Regions from separate parts of the Pseudomonas sp. 9.3L genome, predicted to be linked through region 1. Evidence: predicted binding sites of a transcription regulator. Region 1 holds the regulator's gene; the other holds the start of a gene.
What was found. The regulator LexA, encoded in region 1, represses DNA repair genes until DNA is damaged. The targets are predictions, from matches to a motif close to CTGTNTNNNNANACAG.

Region 1 (4,300 bases):
CGGCGTTGACGGCCACTACCGCCGTTGCCCCTGCCTGCTTCAACGCCCACAGGTTGGCGCGGTAATTCACCTTGTGTGGGGCCACACGATGAGGGTGGCCGTGGCGTGCAAGGAACAACACTTCCTGGCCTGCATACAGCCCTACCAGAATAGGCGCCGACGGGGCGCCATAGGGCGTTTCTACGTCTACGGCACGCTGGATCTCCAGCCCTTCGAGCTGGGTGAGGCCGGTGCCGCCAATAATCGCGTACGTGGTCAAGGTCAAGCTCCTGGTTCAAGCAGCCCGGCCTGGCGAAGCACGGTGAGTGCTTGTAGCCAGCCAGGGCGCTGACGGTAATCGGGGGTCACGAACGAACGCCTGCGCATCCGGGCCAACCGCGGCGAGGGGCTCACCCCCAACCGCTGGGCAGCGCTCAAGGCCAGCTCGGCCGCCGCACGGTCGTTGCACACCAGGCCCATGTCGCACCCCGCCACAAGCGCAGCCTCGATACGGGCCGCTGCATCACCTACCACGTGAGCGCCGGCCATCGATAGGTCATCGCTGAAGATCACGCCCTCAAAACCCATTTCGCCGCGCAGAATGCCTTGCAGCCATCGCGACGAAAACCCCGCCGGGCGCTCATCTACTGCCGGATAGATCACGTGAGCCGGCATAACGGCAGACAACTGCTGACGCAGGGCCATAAAGGGTTGCATATCCATGGCGCGCAATTGCTCGAGGCTGCGATCATCCACGGGAATGGCCACGTGAGAATCAGCCTCTGCCCAGCCATGCCCTGGAAAATGCTTGCCACAGGCTGCCATGCCTGCCTGGTCGAGCCCCTGGATAAAGGCCCCAGCCAGCGAGATCACACTATCAGCGGTAGCGCCAAACGCACGCGTGCCGATCACCGCACTACGCCCATGATTGAGGTCCAGCACCGGCGCAAAGCTCAAATCAAGCCCTGCGGCTAGTACTTCGGTTGCCATGATCCAGCCGCACGCCCAGGCCAGTGCTTGAGCCTGCGCGCCTTGCGCCACCTCACCAATACGCCCCATGGACGGCAGGCGCACGAAACCCTGACGCAGGCGCTGTACCCGACCGCCTTCCTGGTCTACGGCCAGAATGAGGTCTGGGCGCACCGCCCGAAGACTGGCGCACAGGTCCGTTACCTGACGGGGGTGTTCAATGTTGCGGGCGAATAGAATCACGCCGCCCACTTGAGGCTGGCGAAGCAGCTGACGGTCTTCGGCGGTTAGCCAGGTGCCGGCAATGTCCACCATCAGAGAGCCTTGAAGGCTGGCGCTCATGGATAATCCTTGGGTAAACGCTGGGGGCCGCTACTGTACCCAATCCATGACAAACTGTCTCGGCACTCAGACCTTGGCCGGGACCTTGGTGCGTGGACGTGGCTGGGCTGTGCTCATGGCAGGGTCTTTCAAGCCGCTATCGGCGCGCATACCGGCAGCGAGAAAGGGCACCATCAAGCGCATCACGTGTTCGATAGAGGTGTCTACGCCGAACTCGGCCTCTCCGATTGCCCTCATCGCCTTGATGCCAGACATACTAAAGGCCGCTGCGCCGAGCATGAAATGCACACGCCAGAACAGCTCCAACGCCGGGATGCGAGGCGCGGCCTGGTGAACCAGTAACATATAGCGGCGAAACACCTTGCCATACATGTCTTCGAGGTAACGCCGCAGGTGGCCCTGACTCTCGCTGAACGCAAGCCCCAGAAGCCGCATGAAAATCGACAGGTCATTGTTGCTGCGCGGCTGCACGGACATCGCCTGGTCGACCAGGATTTCAAGCAGCTCCTCAAGTCCCGCCTTGTGTTCAGGGCGCGCACTTCGGCGCTCCAGTTCACGGTCAAGGCTTGCGCAGAACGGCCCTAGAAAACGAGAAAAAACCGCTTGGATCAGAGCCTTCTTGGACCCAAAGTGGTAGTTCACCGCTGCCAGGTTTACCCCGGCTTTTCCGGTAATCAGGCGCAGGGACGTTTCGGCGAAGCCCTTCTCCGCGAACAGTTGTTCAGCGGCATCGAGGATGCGCTCTACGGTTTCCGACTGTGCCATGACTGCTCCGGGTGACAAACAAGTGTTTGAAACATACGTTTGGCTTATCTGGCTTGTCAAGCCAGCCGGGCATTTTCCAGCCATACGGCCCAAGGTTCAAGCCTGGTCAGCATCGGCATGGGGATTGCCAATCGCGGAATACTGTATATAATCCCAGTCACTGTACAAAAATCCAGAGCCAACGCCATGCAGAAACTTACGCCACGCCAGGCCGAAATACTTGCCTTCATCAAGCGCTGCCTCGACGACAACGGCTTCCCGCCTACCCGTGCAGAAATCGCTCAAAAGCTCGGCTTCAAGTCACCGAACGCCGCGGAGGAGCACCTCAAGGCCCTCGCACGTAAAGGGGCTATCGAGATGACGCCTGGGGCGTCTCGGGGCATTCGCATCCCCAGCACCGAGCCCCGTCCCGCGAATGACACCACCTTGCCTATTATCGGGCGCGTCGCTGCCGGTGCGCCCATACTCGCTGAGCAACACATCGAGGACGCCTGCAACATCAACCCCGCGTTCTTTCATCCCAAAGCAGACTACCTCCTGCGTGTCCACGGTATGAGCATGAGGGATGTTGGCATTATGGATGGCGATCTGTTGGCCGTGCACACCTGCCGCGAGGCCCGCAATGGCCAAATCGTGGTAGCGCGCATTGGTGAGGAGGTTACGGTCAAGCGCTTCAATCGCAACGGCAACAAAGTTCAGCTGCTTGCCGAAAACCCGGAATTCGCCCCTATCGAAATCGACCTGCAAACGCAGGAATTCGTGATCGAGGGGCTTAGTGTTGGCGTCATCCGCCGATAATCAGGAGGCGACATGCAGTTTTCCCCGGTAATGCCTACAAGCGTTCAGCATACTCAGCTGTCATTGTTCGAAGCGTTCATCGCCCCTTGCAACCAGGTTTTTCAACGGCCACCTGCAGACACCTGGCCAAGCCAGTGTCCAGACGTGTTTAGTGAATTAAGCCTGCGTGGCGCAACGGGAAACTGCCTGAGCCTGTTGGCACCCATGCTGCGAGAGCTGAGTGAAGGCGAACACATGCGGTGGCTTACATTGATAGCCCCGCCCAGCAGCCTGACTCAAAGCTGGCTGCGCGACGCGGGGCTTAATCGCGAACGAATTCTGTTGCTTCAACCCAAGGCCAATCAAACGCCTTTCCAACTAGCCTGCGAAGCATTGCGGCTTGGTAAAAGCCATACAGTGGTGAGCTGGGTAAATCCATTAAATGGTAACGCGCGTCAGCAGCTGATCAACGCTGCATTGGAAGGCGATGCGCAAAGCCTGAACATCCGATTGGGCTAAAGCTCAATGCAAAACTCGGGGGCCGTCCTCTTGGTCGAGTTCCCCTTCAACTAACTTGCCCGCCATTTGAACACCAACACTGAGCATAGCCTTCGCTACTTCAACATGCTGGCCTTGCAGGAACACCTTGGCGTCCTCGGAAAAATTCAGGGTGACCAACGAGCCCTCATCGTCAGCACGACGCAGCTCGATCTGGCCGTCTGGCAGTTCGACAATTTCAAGAAAAGACGTAGACATACGTGAGGGTTCTCCAGTAAAGGCCATCATTGTAACAGCCACTGAACGGATCAGCACTCACTTAGCCCTTCCCTAAACCTCATTGCGAGCGATTTGAGCGCCTGACGCCAGCGTTCCAGCTCCTCATACCCCAATACAGGTGCAGCCGGATTATCAAGGCTAATGGCCTGGATCAACGGCTGGGTCACGTCCTGTTTTGGCTTTCTCGGGGCACGTGGTGGATACCACAACTGTGCGTAAGCTTGGAGTAATGACGCCAGCCAAGTGGAGCGATGAGTGGCAAGCTCTACCAACTCACCCAGTTGAGGGTTAGGTGCCGCGGCTAATGCTTCGGCGGTTAAAAACCGCTCTGCACGCACGGCTTCCGCGTCGGGTAGGCGGTAATACCCCGCAATTTCATGACAGAGGCCCAACAAGGCACCGTAGAGGTGGAACAGCGCCGCTTCCCGGTCAGCCTGCGCAATGCCAGGCGCGTTCAAGGCCGCGCCTGCTTCACTCCGCTTCAGCGCATCCAACGCCAAGCCCGCGAAGTACAGCTTCTGATTGGTACGGGTATATAACTCATAGGCCATGATAGTCTCCGGGAAAACCGGGCCGAAGCCCGGTAGCACTCAGCGCTTGTCTTCGACTTTCCATGCCTTGCCGTCGAAGAAGGCGCGCCAACCCGTCGGCTTGCCGTCTACTTCGGTCTGCACGTACTGCTCCTTGGTTT
Region 2 (4,300 bases), 490 kb from region 1:
GTTCAGGCGTGATGAAGCGTTCGGCACCTTTGAGGGTTTGTCGACGAATGTAGTCGGCGGGTGCTTGCTCGGCCTGTTTGCTCGGCAGTTCGATGAAGTAGCCGTGTACCCGGTTGTACCCCACTTTGAGGTTAGACAGGCTCGTACGTGTCTTTTCTCGGGCTTCCAGATCGATCAGGAACTGACCGGCGTTCTCGCTAAGGCCGAGCAGCTCATCGAGTTCACTGTCGTACCCGGTCTTGAGTACGCCACCATCGCGGATGATGGCGGGCGGGTTATCGATGATCGCCCTGGCCAGCAAAGCGGCCAGTTCAGGGTAGGTGCCGGTGATAGCGGCCAACTGCGCCAGGTGCGGCGCTTCCAGGTCAGTCAGCTCGTTTTGCAGCTCCGGCAGGGCGGCCAAGGCATCGCGCAGCCGCGCCAAGTCCCGAGGCCGGGCATTGCGCAGGCCAATCCGTGCCAGGATCCGCTCCAGATCACCAATGTGTTTGAGCTGAGGCTGTAAGCCTTCGAAACGATACTGCTCCAGCAGGCAGCGGATTGAGCTTTGCCGTGCCGCCAGGGTTTTAAGCTCGCGCAGTGGGCGATTCAGCCACCGGGTCAGCATTCGGCTGCCCATGGCCGTCTGGCAGCAGTCCAGTACCGATTGCAAGGTATTGTCGCGGCCACCCCCCAAGTTGATGTCCAATTCCAGGTTGCGTCGCGTTGCGGCGTCCAGCACGACGGTGTCGTCCAGGCGCTCCTGGCGCAGGCCGCGTAGGTGGGGCAGGGCGGTGCGCTGGGTTTCTCGCGCGTAGGCCAGCAGGCAGCCTGCAGCGCTGACGGCCAAGGTAAGCTGCTCACAGCCAAAGCCTTTGAGGTCCTGTGTGCCGAATTGCTGGCACAGCAGTTTTTTTGCGGTATCACGCTCAAAGTCCCAGGGCGCTCGGCGCTTTACGCCACGGCGCTTCTCTGCCGGCAGGCCTTGGGGCCAGTCGTCAGGAATCAACAGCTCTACCGGGTTGATGCGTTCCAGTTCTGCCAGCAGGTGCTCCCAGCCTTTGAGCTCCTGCACAATGAACTGCCCGCTGTTGATGTCCAGCACCGCCAGGCCAAACAGGCGCTCGTCGCCGAGCAAGGCAGCGATGAGGTTATCCCGGCGTTCGTCGAGCAGGGCCTCATCACTGACGGTACCCGGCGTGATGATCCGCACCACCTGACGCTCCACCGGCCCCTTGCTGGTTGCCGGGTCACCGATCTGCTCGCAAATGACCACGGACTCGCCCAGCTTCACCAGTTTGGCCAGGTAGCCCTCTGCGGCATGGTAGGGAATGCCACACATGGGAATCGACTGACCTGCCGACTGGCCCCGTGCCGTCAGGGTGATGTCCAGGAGCTTCGCGGCCCGCTTGGCGTCTTCGTAGAAGATCTCGTAGAAATCGCCCATGCGGTAAAACATGAGTTGGTCTGGATGTTGGTTCTTCAACCTCCAGTACTGTTGCATCATCGGGGTGTGGCTTGAGAGGTCCGTCATTAGTGGCCTAGCGGGATGCTGTCTATTAGACAAAGGGAAATTGTCCAATACTACAGAGATTTTCCGGGTATCGCTGACGGTTAAGGTCAACGAGCGTGACGGCGGCCACTGCAAGGCTTGTCTGAGACATTCCATGACTACGCCCCTGGGCACTTAAAGGCATTGGCGATAACTAAAGCAGTGGATCTATCTGAGAGGGCGCTGCCTTGACCAAGCTGTTCAGCAACGCGTGGTGCGTAACCAGTATTCCGTTTCTGGCGCTGGGCGTTGCGTTACAGGCGCCTCAGTTCCTTCTCCCCGGCCTTGCGATGGTAGTGATCGGGTGGGCTGTGAGTCGCAAATCTTCTAGCGCCTTATAGGCCTAATAGCCCTCAGCACACGCTAGCAACCTCCCGTTGCCTATTGCAGGTAGACAGCAGCGCCTAGGCAAGGGAAAGTCTTCCCGGTCGGCTAAGCCGGCCCTTGCTCATGTTTACACGAGGACCTTTCATGGATGACATCACCCTTTTGGCCACTGCGCTCGGGCAGCGTCTTCAGCAGACAGGCGCTATGGTAACCACCGCAGAATCCTGCACCGGTGGCGGTATCGCAGAAGCGATCACGCGGGTGGCCGGCAGCTCTGGCTGGTTCGAGGCTGGCTACGTAACCTATTCCAATCGGCAGAAGCACCTTCAGCTCGGGGTGCCCGAAGCCCTCTTCGATCAAGTCGGGGCGGTCAGCGAGGAGGTCGTGCAGGCCATGGTCCGTGGCGCTCAGGCTCACGCTGGTGCGCGCTTCGCCGTTGCTGTCAGCGGTGTTGCAGGGCCTGGCGGCGGCAGTGAAGAGAAGCCCGTAGGCACTGTCTGGCTTGCCTGGGCCGACGGGAAGCAAATAATTACGGAACGCCAGCAATTCAATGGTGATCGACAAGCTGTAAGGCAATACACAGTGAAGGCAGCGCTGGAGCGTTTGCTGTCCTTGGCAGACGGAGAAAACCCAAGCCAGGGGTAGGCGAGGCGTGGAAGGTGTGGAATAATACTGGCTACTTATACAGTTATTGGCCAGTGCAGGTCGCGCGCCACGCGTCAGCGGCCTTGTCGAAATCATGAGGAATTCAATGGACGACAACAAAAAGCGTGCCCTGGCTGCGGCCTTGGGTCAGATCGAGCGGCAATTCGGTAAAGGCGCCGTTATGCGCATGGGCGATCACGAGCGCTCAGCCATCCCTGCTATTTCAACCGGTTCGCTGGGGCTGGACATTGCCCTGGGTATCGGCGGTTTGCCCAAGGGGCGGATCGTTGAAATCTACGGCCCTGAATCATCCGGTAAAACCACGCTTACGCTGTCGGTCATCGCACAGGCTCAGCGCGCTGGCGCTACCTGCGCCTTCGTGGACGCCGAGCACGCGCTAGATCCGGAATATGCGGGCAAGCTGGGCGTAAACGTCGATGACCTTCTGGTCTCTCAGCCCGATACGGGCGAGCAGGCGCTGGAAATCACCGACATGCTGGTGCGCTCGAATGCGGTGGACGTGATCATCGTGGACTCCGTGGCCGCGCTGGTACCCAAGGCTGAGATCGAAGGCGAAATGGGCGACATGCACGTGGGCCTGCAAGCTCGTTTGATGTCCCAGGCCCTGCGTAAAATTACCGGTAACATCAAAACCGCCAACTGCCTCGTGATTTTCATTAACCAGATCCGTATGAAGATTGGTGTGATGTTTGGTAGCCCGGAAACCACCACAGGTGGTAACGCGCTGAAGTTCTATGCCTCGGTCCGCCTCGACATCCGCCGTACCGGCTCGGTAAAGGAAGGTGATGATATCGTCGGCAGCGAAACCCGCGTCAAGGTCGTGAAAAACAAGGTATCGCCTCCCTTCCGCCAGGCCGAATTCCAGATCCTTTACGGGAAAGGGATTTACCTGAATGGCGAGATCGTCGACCTGGGTGTAGCCAACGGCTTCATCGACAAGTCCGGTGCGTGGTACGCCTATCAGGGTAATAAGATCGGCCAGGGTAAAGCCAACGCTGCCAAGTACCTGGAAGAAAACCCTGAAGTGAAAGCCGCGCTGGAGAAGCAAGTTCGCGACAAGCTGCTCAACAGTGGCGCTACGCCGGAGCCTAAAAAAGCTGCCGTGGCCGCCGCTGATGAAGCGGTAGACGCTGAAAACGACGCATAACGAGGTGTAAGTAGCGGCCATGGCAACCATGATCCTTGATACGCCGGTTGCCGTGCGCCGTACGGCGATGGACCTTCTTGCCAGGCGTGAGCACGGGAGGGTAGAGCTCGAGCGCAAGCTCAAGCAGCGCGGCGCTTCCCCGGAGCTGATTGCTTCCGCACTGGATCGCTTGGCTGAGGAAGGGTTGCTGTCCGAGGCCCGTTACCTCGAAAGCTTTATCCATTATCGCGCCAGGTCCGGCTACGGCCCTGCCCGTATCCGTGAAGACCTTACTCAACGAGGCTTGGCGCGTGCAGATGTCGAGCAAGCACTACGGACCTGCGGCCATGACTGGGCACTGTTGCTGCGCGAAACCTGGAAGCGGAAGTTCTCGGGCGAGATCCCGGCCGATATCAAAGAGCGCGCCCGCCAAACTCGATTTCTAGTGTATAGGGGCTACCCTATGGACTTGGTCGGGCGCTTGCTCAGTGGGCGTGATTAGCGTTGATCCTGCCAATTGTCCGGCTGATTGATGAAGTCTACTAATTCTCTTAATCGGCCCTGATTACGGCCGCTAAACGTGAACACCAGGCGAGCCAAGTGAAACAGCTCCGGTTCGTCCTGATGCTCAGGCACTGCAGTGTGCTGCT

Region 2: the regulator LexA is predicted to act here: its motif matches at 2,531-2,546, upstream of recA (recombinase RecA).

The regions. Positions count from the first base shown of each region.
Region 1 covers NZ_JBZUBK010000001.1:1,592,726-1,597,025, reverse strand. The annotation lists gene AC4LE2_RS07285 (S-methyl-5'-thioinosine phosphorylase) at 1-259, opposite strand, end outside; gene nagZ (beta-N-acetylhexosaminidase) at 262-1,290, opposite strand; gene AC4LE2_RS07275 (TetR/AcrR family transcriptional regulator) at 1,357-2,055, opposite strand; gene lexA (transcriptional repressor LexA) at 2,242-2,853, shown strand; gene sulA (SOS-induced cell division inhibitor SulA) at 2,866-3,351, shown strand; gene AC4LE2_RS07260 (hypothetical protein) at 3,355-3,588, opposite strand; gene AC4LE2_RS07255 (DUF6586 family protein) at 3,639-4,160, opposite strand; gene topA (type I DNA topoisomerase) at 4,200-4,300, opposite strand, start outside.
Region 2 covers NZ_JBZUBK010000001.1:1,106,803-1,111,102, forward strand. The annotation lists gene mutS (DNA mismatch repair protein MutS) at 1-1,513, opposite strand, end outside; gene AC4LE2_RS05045 (CinA family protein) at 2,003-2,503, shown strand; gene recA (recombinase RecA) at 2,610-3,671, shown strand; gene recX (recombination regulator RecX) at 3,691-4,152, shown strand; gene AC4LE2_RS05060 (LOG family protein) at 4,149-4,300, opposite strand, start outside.